Linked DNA regions of Symmachiella dynata. The main gene of each other region encodes a partner of the protein of the gene in region 2 in a complex. Links are inferred from orthologs where the notes say so. Each region holds a gene or a part of one and is shown on either strand. Other genes may lie near its edges.

Region 1 (7,380 bases), 6.0 Mb from region 2 along the record:
AAGAAAAAGCGGCAACCGAGGAAAAAGCGGCAACCGAGGAATCGGCCTCTGAGGAATCCACAGGCGAAGCGTCCGAGGAAGTCACAACTGCTTGATCTTGCGATTGCTGAGGTCTAGGACGCATCGACCTCGCATGAACAATAGATATGGGGAAACCGTCTCATGGCGAGTTATAACCGAGTCATCCTGATCGGAAATTTGACCCGTGACCCAGAAGTCCGCTATATCCCCTCGGGGACAGCGGTCTCTGAGCTTGGGTTAGCGGTCAACCGTACCTGGTTCGACAAGCAATCCAACTCGCGTAAAGAAGAAACCACGTTTGTCGACGTCACCCTGTGGGGACGCGAGGCGGAAGTGGCCGGTGAATACCTCTCCAAAGGCCGTCCTGTCCTCATCGAGGGGCGATTGCAACTCGACACCTGGGAAGACAAACAATCCGGACAACGCCGCAGCAAGTTGCGCGTTGTTTGTGAACGGATGCAAATGCTTGGTTCCCGCGGCGATGGTGGTGGCGGCGGTGGTGGTCGCAGCGGCGGCGGCGGAGGAGGCTACAGCGGAAGCAGCAGCCAATCCGGTTACGGCGGCGGCGATCCCGGACCACAGGCTCCACCACAAGACGACTTCGGTCCCTCAGGTGGTGGTGGCAACGTTCCGGATGATGAGGTACCTTTCTAGGACCAAATTGATCCCAGCCAGACAAATCGTCACTCAGTGACACGGCCCGCGGCGATTGAGACGCATGGCCGTTTCGACAAAACAGACAATCCACAAATTTTTGAAGATTACCATACGGGAAATTGACACTATGTCCAAAAAACGTCTCCATGCCATGCGTTCGGGCGTGCCCAAAGGGAATGCCGAATTGCTGTTGGCCGAGGATGTACCTGCACTCGGAAAGCAGGGGGAAATCGTACGCGTCAAGTCAGGTTACGCTCGCAACTATCTGGTTCCGCAGGGACTGGCCACGATCGCCACCGACGAAAATAAACGGATGGTCGAACGTCACCGCGTCCGGTTAGCCGAACTGCAAAAAGATCGTATTAAGTCGATCCGCAACTTGGCCGAACAACTCAGTGAATATAGCGTGACGCTCGAAGCCAACGCCAATCCCGAAGGGCATCTGTATGGATCGATCACCGCTCCGGAAATCAGCAAAGCCCTCAAAGCGGCCAAATACGACATCTCACCCGACCAGGTCCGCCTCGAAGGTCCGCTGAAAGAAATCGGCATGTACACGGTGAAAATCCACCTGCACACCGATGTCGAAACCGAAGTCAAAGTCTGGGTCGTCCCGACCTCGTCGACTTAAGACGTCGCGGCTGCTGAACGTCACAGACACAACGAAAATCCCCCGCTGGCCGATATTGCCACGGGGGATTTTTTATTGCGCTGCAAATGGCGAACCATTTGGGTTTCGGTTTGGCCAACGGCCAAACATCATCGTAGCCTGGGGCACTCGCCGCCCCAGGGATTCGATTGGCAAACGGCACCATTGGCCGAAGACCATAATCACGGGCAGGGTGAGATTGGCCGTTGGCCAATGATGTTTGCGACACCTGCGGTCCTGGGGCGGCGAGTGCCCCAGGCTATGCTGGAAAGTAGGCCAACGGCCAAAATGTGATGCCGTACCCAGCGGTCGCGAGACTCAAGGCGTCGATCAAATCATGGGGATGCCACGTCACGGCAACAAGCCCATCGTCTCCTCAAATCCGCATACCAAATTGAAATTCTGTACCGCTACGCCCGCTGCGCCTTTGATGAGATTGTCGGTGCAGCTGAAGATGATGGCGTTGTCGCCGACGCGGCGGACGGTGATGTCGCAGAAGTTGCTGCCGGTGACGTCTTTGGTGGCCGGTAGATGTTCGACGATGCGGACGAACGGTTTGCCGCTATAATACTTCCGCATCACGTCCAGCAATTCATCTTCGGTAATCGCGCTTTTGAGTTTCGTATACATCGAACACAAGATACCGCGGTCCATGGGCATCAGGTGCGGGGTGAAGACAACCTCGACCTGGCAGCCGCCGACTTCGCTGAGAATCTGGTTGATCTCTGGCGTGTGACGGTGGCGACCCACGGAGTAGGCGGCGACGCTTTCGTTGCATTCGGGATACAGCGTCGTCAATTTCGGTCCGCGACCCGCTCCGGAAATGCCACTCTTCGCATCGATAAAAATACCAGTCGGCTCGATGTGCCCCCCCGCTATCAGCGGCGCGAGTCCGAGGATCGATGTGCTCGTATAGCAACCCGGATTGGCGACCAATTCTGATCCAGGAATGCGGTCGCTCCAAATCTCGGGCAAGCCATACACCGTGTTCCCCAGTCGCGTGGGATCGGTGTGGACCTCGCCGTACCATTGTTCGTAAACGCCTGGATCATTCAGGCGATAGTCGGCGCTGAGGTCAACCACTTTACAGCCGCCGGCCAGCAATTGCGGAATGACTTCCATGCTCGCTTTGTGCGGCAGAGCACAAAAGACGACGTCGGCTTTTTGGCAGATCTCATCGGTCGTCAAATTGTCGCAAGTCAGGTCCAACCGACCGTGCAAACTGGGGTGAATGGTTTGGACGTGCGGACTTCCCTCCTGTCGTGTGGTGAGAGCGGTGATCTCCACTTCGGGGTGAGCGAGTAGGATTTTGATCAACTCCAGGGCGGCGTAACCCGTCGCTCCGAGAATGGCGACTTTTACCATGAGGGGACTTCCAGAATTCAATAACTTGCGGGATGAAAGCGCAGGGAGAACGAATCCGTATATTCTACGGGACACCCGTGAGCGAACAAGGGTTCAATGCTCGGTCAAAACCCGCCCATATCGTCGTCACCGAAATATCCGCCGTCCGGTTCGGCGATATGGCTGTAATCGACGAATCGCATCGATTCTTTTTGCCAAGTCAGGTCTACGATGCCGGTGGGACCGCTACGGTGTTTGGCCACGACGACTTCCGCTTTGCCGGGCGAATCCTCGGGGTCATAGGCGTCCGGACGATGCAAGAACATCACGATATCGGCATCTTGTTCGATCGCTCCACTTTCCCGCAAGTCCGCCAAGCGAGGACGTTTGTCTTCTCGCAACTCGACGCCACGGTTCAGCTGCGCTAAGGCGATGACGGGGACGTGGATTTCTTTCGCCAGGAATTTCAGCCGCCGCGTAATCAGTGAAATCTGTTGTTCCCGCGGCGCGCGTTTGTCTTCTGGTTCGATCAATTGCAAATAGTCGATGATGATTAAGCTGATATTTTGTTTGCGCTTGAGACGTCGGGCGATGGCACCGATTTCCGACATATTGCGGCCCGGTTTGTCGTCGATGTACATCGGCATGCCGCCCAACTCTGAGGAGGCATGCATCACACGATCATATTCTTCATCGTCGAGATCCCCTTTGCGCATTTTGTGCCCGTCCAGTTTGGCAGTGATGCACAGCAGCCGTTCGGCCAATTCTAAGTTGGACTGTTCGAGGCTGAAAATTAGCACGCCCCCTTCAGGGATTGTGCCATAGGGCAACTCCTCGCCGCGTTTGATGTATTCGTCGCGCAAACGATCACGGGCGTTACGAGCGACGGCTTCGGCAATGTTCACCACAAATGCGGTTTTTCCCATACTGGGCCGTGCGGCAAGAATCACCAATTCCGACGGTTGAAACCCGTTGGTCTGGTTGTCGAGATCGGTAAAACCAGTGCTCAGTCCGCTGATGCTCCCCTCTTTTTCCCGCCTCTGTTGGATGCGGTCGAACGCATCCATCAGAATATCCTTGAGCACAATATTGTCGGTGTTTTCTTGCTGCTCAACGATTTGAAAAATCGTCTGTTCCGCCTTGGTGAGGATGTCGACCGTATCTTGAGACGTGTCGTAGCTCTCACTAAGAATATCGGTGCAGGCGTAAATCAGATTCCGCAAGATGCCCTTGTCGCGGACAATTTGTGCGTAGTATTTTGCGTGAGCAGCGTGCGGGACGGTGTTGAGGATTTCGCTCAGATGTCCGACACCGCCGACCTCCTCGAGCAGGTCGGTTCGTTGCAGTTGTTCGGCGACTGTGACGACATCGATCCCGCGGTTGCCCGATTCGTGCATGCGATAAATCGCATCGCAAATCTGCATGTGGGCTTTCACATAAAAGTGATCGGGCGTCACTAACTCGACGACTTCGTCGATCACGTCGTTGACCAGCAACATACTGCCCAACAAGCTTTTTTCCGCCTCAATATCCTGCGGGGGCAGGCGATCGGCTTCGTTGGTTTTTGGCGTAACAGTGGCCATGAAAATCCTCCCTGAAATGCCAAAAGCACTTGATTTTATTGCATTTAGCACGTTGTTGTCTGCTAAGGCCGCACGGCCGAGGTTGCCCTGGATGCTGTCGGGAATGTACGGCGGAGAGGTCCTGTTATGACCGGTCAACAGAGCGATAGCAAGTCCACAAATAACGTTGTCGCAACCTGTTGTCCGGACGAGTGATACTGCAGCAGCGGCGACCTCGGTTGTGGTGCGATGGTCCTCTTCGCAAGAGATTTGTGATGGCCTCACCCGGGATTGAGCAGTCGTGTATGCCATTTCTGCCAAAGTGACGTTTGCCCGGTGAAGTTCAGCTAAAAATCGAAGTTGTGGGTCGTGAGATGGCGAATGCGGGGCGGATTCCTTAGCATGGAAGCAAATGAACTCTCACCTTGTCTGGAAAATGTCTAATGCAGCGCATATTCGGAACAACTCTTGCCTGTCTGGTATTGGTCATTCCGCTGATCGGTTGGATTGCCGCCCCTGGTGGAGTGAGTGCTGACGATGCTGCTGTTGCGCCGGCCAAACAAAAATTGCCGCGCATCGCCGCTGTGGTCACCGAATATCGGCATAACTCGCATGCCGACGTCATTGTCAGCCAGTTGATGCTGACCAAGACTCTCGATGGAAAAGGCGAGTTTCCCAAGCTACAACTCGTTTCGCTGTATACCGATCAAGTCCCCAAAAACGACACGAGTCGTCGCTTAGCCAAAGAGCATGGCGTGCCGGTTTTCGACACGATCGAAGGAGCTCTGACGCTGGGAACGGGGGAACTTGCCGTCGACGGCATTTTGTTGATCGCCGAGCACGGTCAATATCCGAAGTCAGACACCGGACAGACAATCTATCCCAAGAAACGGCTGTTTGCCGAAGTTCGCAAAGTCTTTGAAAGCAGCGGCCGGGTGGTCCCAATTTTTCATGACAAGCATGTCGCCGACAATTGGGCCGACGCCAAAGAGATCTATGATGCGACGCAGCGGCTCAAGATCCCCTTTATGGCGGGGTCCTCGTTGCCGGGATTGTGGCGGTATCCTCCGGCGAACACCAAGCGAGGCGCGAAGCTGGAAGAGATCGTCGCCGTCTCCTACGGGTCACTCGACGCATATGGGTTTCATGCCTTAGAGATGGTGCAATGCCTCGCCGAGCGACGTCAAGGGGGCGAGACCGGCATCAAGTCGGTCTATTGCCTGGAAGACGAAGCGGTATGGGAGGCCGGTGAGCGGGGCGTGTACGATCAAGAGTTGTTTCGCGCCGCTTTATCCCGCCAAAAAGCACGCCCGATTTCTCCCGACCAAGACATGCGAGAATTGGTTCCGCACCCGGTGCTGTTTGTGATCGACTATCAGGACGGATTGCGGGCCAGTGTGCTGCAACTCAATCCCGCGCTGCAAGGGTGGTCGGTTGCGTGGCGCGAAGCGGACAGCGACGAAATCACCTCGACCTTATTTTGGACGCAGGAAGCCCGTCCGTTCGCACACTTCAATTTCCTATTGGAGGGGGCGGAGAAAATGTTTCATACCGGCCAACCGACCTGGCCCGCTGAGCGGACCTTGGTCACTAGCGGTGCGTTGGACGCGCTGCTAATTTCTAAGAAACAAGGGGGCAAACCGGTGGAAACCCCCTACTTGGATATTGACTACACGACCGACTGGGATTGGCAACAACCGCGCAATCCGCCACCCGGTCGTCCGGTCATGTCTCAATAAATTTGAACGATTCCTATTGGCATCTCGTGCGGTCTACTTAATGTTCCGACCGTCAATACATTGATAGCCAGCGTATAGCATTATTCTCGATTCTCGGACTGAAGGCGTTGTTATTATGAGTTCTCAACCGACACTTGGCCGTGTGGATTCCATGGACCAGTTTCGCGGTTTTACCGTGCTGAGCATGTTCATCGTGAACTTCGCTCACTTCCAAGCCATCAGTCCATTTTGGAAACATAACGACAACTACGTCACGTTCGCCGACTGGATCATGCCGGGATTCATCTTCGCCGTCGGATTCTCCTATCGGTTGACGATCCTGAAACGCTTGGAGAAATTCAGTGCGCTGACAACCTACTCGACCTACTTTCGTCGCTCGCTCGCGTTAATTTTGGTGTCATTGATGTTGTACGGCTTTGGAGGCGAATTTAAAAACTGGAGTGATTTTAGCGCCGAAGAAACCATTCAAGTCGACGACGGCGACAGCGGAATGATGAAAGAGGTGAAAGTCAGAAAGACCACTCAGTTCATCATGAGGTTGATCAAGTCCAACCTCTGGGAAGTGCTCAGCATTATTGCCGTTTGTCAGATTTTTGTGATGCCGGTCATCGCCGCCGGACCCTTGGTCAGGTTTCTGGCAATGATCGGTTGCTTGGTCTTCCACATGCTCTTCTCGTGGTGGTTCAACTGGGGATTCGTACACGGCTATGAGCACAACTGGATGGTGCAGCTCTGGGAGACGGGCGGCAATCGGTGTTGGGATGGCGGATTTTTTGGAATCATGTCCTGGTCGGTAGCCATGTTGGCCGGTTCGCTGGTCTATGACATTCTGGCGACGAATACCCGCAAAAACGCCGGTGGCAAGATCTTTCTGTTTGCTGCTGTGTTCATGATCATCGGCTACATACTCTCTTGCGGCACACGGTTCTACGACACCCCGCTCCCCGCAGCCCCGGAAAAACCAGCCGCGAAAAAAGAAGCCTCCGAAAAAGAAGGCGGAGACAAAAAGGCCAGCGACGAAAAAGCTAAGGACCAGAAAGAGAAGGCAGAACCAGCAAAAGCAGAACCGGCAAAGGAAGAGCCGGCAAAGGAAGAGCCGGCGAAAGAATCCCAAGCCAAAGACAAAAAGGCCGAGGACAAAAAGGCCGAGGACAAAAAGACCGCAGGCGAAAAAGCAACGGATAAAAAAGAAGAAGGCAAGAAAGAAGAAGGCAAACCGGCCAAGGATAAAAAGGCCAAGGGCAAACCAGGGAAAGGCAAAAAAGGGAAAGAGAAAAAACCCAAGCCGCTCCTCAAGCAAATGGCGAACAACGCTCCGCAAAAACCGGGCGACGTGGCAAAGTATGCGCAGGATCCCATGATCCCTGATTTCAGCAAGGCTGCGGGCCGCGGGTTATCGGACCTGTTG
Region 2 (7,444 bases):
GGCCCCCGATCCAACTGGCTTTGTGCGTTCTCCAACTTCAAATGCAATTGGTGTAACTCGCTCAAACTATGGGTGGTCGCTGCCATCGTAATCGGTCTCCGACGTTGAACGTCGCGGCTGGGATTGAATTTTCAGCCATGAGTGATGCTTGTATGAGAAGCTAAAAATCACGGATGGCTAATGCACAACAAGTTGTTGCAAAACGGGTCGATCGTTTTTGCCCCGGTGCAGGTTTGCCCCACAGGAATTTTGCCCCACAGGAGCCCAGGGTTCTCCGGGAAACGACTTCCCCCACATAATAGCGGAACTGGTCCTGTTCAGCACGTCACAAAAAAAGGCCGGTCAAAATTGACCGGCCCTGAACCGTTTATTCCCCAGCGACTCCCGTCGCCAGGCTGTCTAAAAAGCCTTTCAACTGTTTACTACGCACCGGATGTTGCAGTTTGCGAACCGCCTTGGCTTCGATTTGTCGAACCCGCTCGCGGGTGACCTTGAAGATCCGGCCCACCTCTTCCAACGTATAGGTGTACCCGTCTCCTAAGCCGTATCGCAGCTTGATGATTTCCCGCTCGCGATAGGTCAATGTCCGCAGCACATAGTCGATCTTGTCTTTCAACATTTCCTGCGTTGCAGCGTTGACTGGATTATCAACAGCGTCGTCCTCGATGAAATCGCCGAAATAGCTATCTTCACTCTCCCCAACCGGACGATCCAGACTGATCGGGTGCCGCGAGATTTTCAGCACGCGACGCGTTTCTTCCAGGCTGATTTCAGCTGCTTCGGCCGTTTCCTCAATCGTCGGTTCGCGGCCGTTCTCCTGCAGCAACGTTTTGCTGACTTTACGGAGCTTGGACATCGTCTCGATCATATGCACCGGAATCCGAATCGTACGGGCTTGATCGGCAATGGCGCGGGTGATCGCCTGGCGAATCCACCAAGTGGCGTACGTCGAAAACTTGTAGCCGCGGCGATACTCGTATTTATCGACCGCCCGCATCAAGCCGGTATTTCCTTCTTGGATCAAATCCAAAAAGCTCAAGCCACGGTTGCGGTATTTCTTGGCAATCGAAACCACCAACCGCAAGTTCCCGCCCGACAACTGCCTCATGGCCAATTCGTAAGCGGCGAACCGCTCTTGAATGTTCCGCATCCGCTTCCGCAGACTTTTGGGCGTCTCCAATGTCATGTTCATCAGATCCTGCAACTCTTTCTGCAGGTTGGCCCGTTCGTCTTTGGCCGTCTTGAGGTTGCGGATGCTGTAAATCTGCTTTTCGATGTCGATCATCCGTCGGCAGATTTGTTCCAGCCGTTTCAGCGACGGTTGCAACCGCTGCGTCCGCAAACTCAACTCTTCGATCAGCGTCGCCATTTTGCGCCGCCGGACCTTCAGCCGTTCTTCAGCATCACGGCGAACTTTCTGCGTCGCCGATTCATCGGTGGCAATCGCAAAATCCTCGATGGTTTTCCGCCGCAATTCCTCAAGCGTCGCAAGATTGTACGGCATGCGACCGAGAATCTGCGTCTTTTCCAAACCTTCGGTGACCGAGACTTTGATGGTCCGGTCAAAAGGCAATTGCCCTTGGTGGACCTTGGTCAAAATGTCGAGCGAGGTTTTCAGTGCGTAATCGCTTTCCAGCAATTGCCGGCGAAAACGACGACGGGTGACCTCAATTTTTTTGGCCAGCGCGATTTCCTCAGGCCGCGTGAGCAGCGGGATTTCGCCCATTTGCGTCAGATACATCCGTACCGGATCGTCAATCCGCCGCGATTGTTCTTCATCCGATTTTTTGCTTCGCGTGGCCCGGGCGCGTTTCTTCTTCGGATTGGCAACCGCCGGTTGCTCGTCGTTGACGATGTCCAGCCCGATCTCCTCTAAAGACATCAACAAGTTGTCGAGCTTTTCGGGATTCACGGCTTCATCGGGAAGGTAGTCATTGACCTGTGAGAAGGTCAAATAACCTTGCTGCTTCCCTTGTTCCACTAAAACTTTTAGGTTTTCGTCGAGTCTGTGCACAGAGAGTCCTCCGCGATATTCAAGCCAACTTGTTCTTGACTGCGCGTTTCTTGTTGTATTCAGAAAGCCGGCGTAACATCGCCGCTGTTTCATCATTTAGTCCGCCACCCGACTGTTGGACCTGCTCGCGTATTTGGCCGGACATCTCCACCGCGTCGGTCGTGTGACGCTCGCGCAGGCAGGCCAAAGTTTGTTCCAGCAGATCCGCGCCGATTCCTTTTCGGCGGGCTTCCTCATCCAATGAGACAGCGATTCCTTTCAAGGCGGAGTCCTCCAACTCAGCCATCACACGGAGAAAGGTCAATTCCTCTCCCGCATCCATAAGTCCATAACAACAGGCCAAAAGTTTTCGTAATTGCGGGTCCTGTAATTCCTCGCAAGCAAAGTCTTCCCGTAAGCGTCCGACCACAGCAGGGTGGGCCAAGACAATCTGCAATAATTCTTGTTCCAAGTATACGTCACGGCGGGAGAGTGATTTCCGCGGCAGTGAAACAGAATCATATGCTGGTCCGTCGTGCTGCATGGCCTCCGGACCGTCGTGGTTTCGTTGCCGGTCAGCGGCCCGTCGGCGAATATCGCTCAGACGTTGTCTGACCGCATGTTCCTTCAGCCCCAACCGTTGGACCAGCGACCCTAAAATCAAATCCTCACGATTCCGCCATTTTCCCGCATCCGCACCACCGGTGTGCGGCACCGTTGCCAGGACCTCCAGCATTTCGTCTAACACGCGATCCTTGGCATCAATTGAGTCTACGCCATAACGAGCCACTGCTCTTCTGAATTTATGCTGCCAAGCCTCCGGGGCTTGTTCGATGTCTTTCGCAAAAGCGGCCGCTCCGTGGGTGGCCAAAAAGTCCGCCGGATCCATGCCGGCGGGCAATGTCATGATTCTCAGATCCACCTCTTGGGCCAAAAACTTCGTCAAAGCCCGTTCCGCCGCGTTTTGGCCGGCATCGTCACCGTCGTAGACCAAGACCACTTTGCGGGCAAAACGCTTTAGGTTGGTCACGTGTGTTTCGGTCAGGGCCGTTCCCAATGTGCCGACAACGTTCATCTGGCCGTGCTGATGTGTCGTAATGCAATCCGTGTACCCTTCCACGACAACCACCGTGTCGGTCTTGCGAATCGCGTCGCGAGCATGATCGAAACCGTAGAGCAGACGGCTTTTAGTGAAGATAATGCTCTCTAAACTATTAAAATATTTTGGAGCGTTTTCACGCGTCTCTCCCGGAAGGATACGTCCTCCAAATGCAACAGGGCGACGTTGCATGTCGCGAATCGGAAACATCACCCGATCTACGAAATAATCATAATAACCGCGTCCGCCATCCCGTTGGGCGGCCAGCTTGGCAGCCGTCAAAACATCTAAGCCAAACTTGCCCCGTGCTCGCTGAATCAACCATTCCCAATCGTTGGGATGATAACCCAAGCGATAAGCGGCGATGACATCGGCAGTGAAACCGCGCGAATTCAAATAATCACGCGCTGTCGCCGCCTGTGGGCTATTCAACAGACATTCATGAAATTGTTGCTCAGCCCAAGCAACCACTTCAAACAATTGACTCTTGCTGGTTCCGTCTTGACTCTGGCTGCCGCGTTGATGTGTGCGAGGCATTTCGATATTGGCCCGGGTGGCCAACAGCTCAATGGCTTCGCGAAATTCGACCCGTTCGCTTTGCATCACAAATTCAAAGCAATCGCCGCCTGTATTACAGGACCAACACTTAAACGATTGCCGCTCCGGATAGACGCGCAGCGAAGGATTACGATCGTCATGAAACGGACACAACCCCACGAACTCATGCCCGCCGCGACGCGACTCAAGCGAAACGCCTTCACCGATCAGGCTGACGATGTCCGTGCGGGAACGGACAAGTTCTTTGAATTCTTCGGAAGACTGGCGGGGCACCAACGACTCCTGCGGTAGCGACGTATTATGCGGCTGGGACAAATGAAATAGTGATAATTCTTGGTGTCAAATCCAAGGATTCGACGCTGCAGATGGCCCGTCCGTGTTTTCGCCTCCGCGAAGCCGTTGAGACGTTCTCTCGTCTGAGGGAAGTCTACCTGCTGGATGGCGATCGTCAAGAAAATCGTGACCCAGTTACGGTGATTGGCAGTGGCGCAACTCTTTAATTGTCAAAGCCTTGATGAAATTCTCCAAATCACAAGCCGGGCACAACGGGATTAGCTTCACCAACCGGCGAATATCAGCCGATCCGGCCAAATTACCCGAAAGCCGCGACCGGCCTGAAACGAAACTGGCAATTGGGTTTGAGATGTTGCAGTCCCCCACTTGAAAGACCGGCTGTTGACCAAAAGTGACTGGTCCACGCGGTGCGGTTTCCAGCCCGAATCTGTTGCGGAGCGCGATCCAAATCATATGCCACGAAAAACAGCCCGCAACCCCAATTCGGGGCACGGGCCGGCAAAATTTTGATGCGGAAAAAAGCCTACGGCGTCTTTACTCGCTCATCGAAAATGACCTCACCGACGAGACCCGAGTCGCTCACCACACCTGCCCCTCGAAGAATTGTTGAGTCAGGCGTTTTCGTTCCGGCGTCAGCATCTGTGCTTGACGTTTCATCGCCGATGGATTTCGCGGGCGAATTTTTGTCGCTCGGATTTTCAATAACCCGAAACAATTGATCCCAGTTGAGATAGAAAACTTCCTTGCAGTTCTCAACGTTCGTAAAAGGCACCGGCCAGTTTGATTGCCGTTCGATGTCGAAAAATGCCGTACACTCGATTTGCTGTTTACGCAGTCGCGCCGGGCCGACCAATGGATAGTTTTTAGCGTCACCCAGTTCGTCAACGACCTGTTCGACGGTGACTCGCAGGTTTTTGATGGCTGTCGTTGCCATGAATGCGGGAACGCTCTTTTTCTTTTTGAGCACTACGCTGAGAGCAGAGCGGATTTCCTGTCCGAGCGGTGAGGCATCGTCCGGTATCGTGAAACCCCATACGGAGGGTTCGGGCGATTTGGGTTTCGCTTTTTCGATGCGTGTGACGGTGAATTCGAGACAGCGTTTTGATTTTTTGTCGTCGTCCGTATCGTAAAACGGAACAGAAAACGTCTTGCCGAGTCGGACCTTCTCAACAACATTGAGTGACTTGGTATAGACATGCGTGAATTCCCGTGTGACCACTCCGTCATCATCAGGAAGGAGCCCCTTGTTCATTTCGGGTTTGTCGTCGATGCGGGCGAAGAACGCAACAAAATCGCCATCGAGTTGTTGCACCTTCACGTGCCGCATGGCGCGGCCCATTGTGATTAGTTGCGAGATTTCGGGATCGGACTTAGGAGTGCGTCCAGGGATGGGGCCGACCGCGATCGTCCCTTCTTGATTCTCGGCGAGAATAATCCGCGGTGAAAAGATCACATGCTCCCTGCCGGATTCATCTTGGACCAACATGCGACAGGCAACCATGTAGACGGATTGATTTAATGTTTTAGAATCCGTTTTTACATCGTTCCCACCTGCGTAAATTCGTTCAAATTCCGCTTCCGAAGCACCGACAGCGGCTCTTGGTTCAGGGTGCGGTTTTTCCAGCGTCGCCTTCTCCTCCGCCACCACCCACGGCGAAACCACCAACACCGTCAAACCAACGGCAGCCAACACGCCGCGCATTTTCCACGACAACCGTGGGGACACTCCTTTGTCCAGAATCATTGCAAATCTCCGTTTCAGTGAACGGCCTTGCCCGAATGTGGTTGCCGACGCTGGCAACCGTGGGCGAGCGCCTGTTAGAAAGTCGATCGTTTGTAATAGCGCCGCGGCATAGTCGCGGCTGTGGTCGGGAAAGCGGGCGACCACGGCGGCGTCGCAACATTGCTCCGCCGCTTGCTCCAAGCCCCGCCGGCTCCACCAGAGCACCGGATGCCACCAATACAGAGCGGTCACACAGAGCACCAACCGCCGTGTCCAATGATCGCGGCGCTGTAAGTGAGCCAGTTCGTGCGCGAGAATACCGTCGATCTGGGCGGGCGTTAATTGTGTGAGTAGTTCAGCCGGCAAAAGGATCACCGGACGACCACCGATCCGCCATAACAGCGGCGAGACCTGCGCGTGAATCATGCGGACCTCCGGCACCGCCTGCACGCCGAACGCAGTTGATAACCGACGTACTTGTTGTTGCAATGCCGCTGGCGCGAGCGCGGTCCGGCGAGCCATCCGATGGAAGCGCCAGGCCCGTATGCCCAATAACAACAACCAGCCGCACGCCCCGGCGATCCAGAGGCCGACAATTCCCTCGACCAGATAATTGCGCCATGGAAAACCTGCTGGCTGCGGGGCTGCGGTAAGTTGTGGTGCAGCGTTTGTTGCAACGATTGCCGTGGGAATAGGCGCTTCTTGCACGGCGACCGTGGTTTCCACCGGCGCGTGGATAACAGCCGAAGAGGTACTGATGACCGGAGGAGCCGGTAGGATTTCGAGGGGTACCGTCACAAGCGGCGGCGTGATCAATTTCAAAAACACCAACAACCACAGCCCATGCGCAATCGCCGGACGACGGCACAGCCGCGCGAACAAGGCGACGCCGATTGCCAGCACAGTCGCCAAAACGGCGTTGGCGAGCACGATTTCGAACAAGGTTTGCAGCATGGGTTGTCTCCATCCATCAAAGGCGCTTGCGGATCGTGCTACTTGGCTTCGTCAATCATTTTTTTGAGCAACTCGCGTTCGCGTTTTTTCAGCCGCACGTTGCTGGTGAGGTGCATCAGCAGCGGCGTCAAAGATCCGTCGCACAGTTTTTGCGCGACCTGCTCCAGTTGTTCGCCGATCAGATCGTCGCGAGCAATGCTGGGTGAGAATTGGTGGGCGGATTGGCTGCGATCGCGACTGACGCAGCCTTTGTCTTCCAACCGCTGCAACAATTTTTGCACGGTGGCGTATTCGGACGTGGTTCCGCCGGGGTAGAGAATATCGGTCAATTGACGAATTGTCCGCGGGCTATGGTCCCAGAGGACTTCCAGCACGGCGAGTTCAGCATCGGCGACATGGCGTCGCTGGATAGGCATCGGTTGGTTTCCTCCATGAGTCAGACCGTTTGTCAGACATCAAGTCTGAGGCGAGTGTAAGACTTATAGTCTGAGGTGTCAATCGCGGGTTTCATAGCATAAAAAAAATCGCGGTTGCCGGAATGGCGACCGCGAGTGTTTGTTGCTGAAATCGTTCAGTCTCGATTAGGACTCGGGCTCTTCAGCTTCGAGGCCGGTTGGATCGGCCGGTTTAATACGGTAGACCGGTTTGTCGCCCAGTTTTTGTTCACACGCGGGACACTTGACCTTGGCAATTCCCGAACCGGTTTTGCCACCCAGTTTCTCCATGCGGCGTGCTGACTCACTGATCACGATGCCGCAGGCGACGCATTCTCGACCGATCAGTTCCAATTCGATATTGGGATCGGTTTTATAAAACTCGACGT

Evidence for each region.
Region 1: the proteins of dnaG (region 2) and dnaB are in contact, whole or in part, in a crystal structure (PDB 2R6A), measured with the Geobacillus stearothermophilus proteins. The link is inferred for Symmachiella dynata from one-to-one orthologs. Residues at the interface, in WP_049624496.1 of Geobacillus stearothermophilus: Lys456, Leu457, Leu458, Pro459, Ala460, Asn463, Ala464, Leu467, Leu535, Leu536, Ile537, Ala538, Gln544, Glu545, Asp548, Tyr549, His552; in WP_033016901.1 of Geobacillus stearothermophilus: Ser13, Glu15, Ala16, Gln18, Glu91, Leu92, Asp94, Ala95, Val96, Pro97, Thr98, Ala99, Ala100, Asn101, Tyr104, Tyr105, Ile108.

What each region holds. Positions count from the first base shown.
Region 1 is NZ_CP036276.1:6,439,393-6,446,772, reverse strand. What follows is about bases 2,026-4,862. They hold dnaB (replicative DNA helicase), read right to left. Parts: upstream 4,255-4,862; coding sequence 2,797-4,254; downstream 2,026-2,796. Other genes in these bases: Mal52_RS24525 (hypothetical protein), read left to right, coding at 4,677-4,862; argC (N-acetyl-gamma-glutamyl-phosphate reductase), read right to left, coding at 2,026-2,692. Also shown: rpsF (30S ribosomal protein S6), read left to right, coding at 1-95; ssb (single-stranded DNA-binding protein), read left to right, coding at 163-675; rplI (50S ribosomal protein L9), read left to right, coding at 806-1,309; more of argC, read right to left, coding at 1,679-2,025; more of Mal52_RS24525, read left to right, coding at 4,863-5,972; Mal52_RS24520 (hypothetical protein), read left to right, coding at 6,088-7,380. UniProt on the Escherichia coli protein: The main replicative DNA helicase, it participates in initiation and elongation during chromosome replication. Travels ahead of the DNA replisome, separating dsDNA into templates for DNA synthesis.
Region 2 is NZ_CP036276.1:420,220-427,663, reverse strand. What follows is about bases 1,479-4,379. They hold dnaG (DNA primase), read right to left. Parts: upstream 3,924-4,379; coding sequence 2,034-3,923; downstream 1,479-2,033. Other genes in these bases: rpoD (RNA polymerase sigma factor RpoD), read right to left, coding at 1,479-2,014. Outside these bases: Mal52_RS01595 (zinc ribbon domain-containing protein), read right to left, coding at 1-86; more of rpoD, read right to left, coding at 368-1,478; Mal52_RS01580 (M56 family metallopeptidase), read right to left, coding at 4,468-6,621; Mal52_RS01575 (BlaI/MecI/CopY family transcriptional regulator), read right to left, coding at 6,660-7,037; Mal52_RS01570 (hypothetical protein), read right to left, coding at 7,203-7,444. UniProt on the Escherichia coli protein: RNA polymerase that catalyzes the synthesis of short RNA molecules used as primers for DNA polymerase during DNA replication.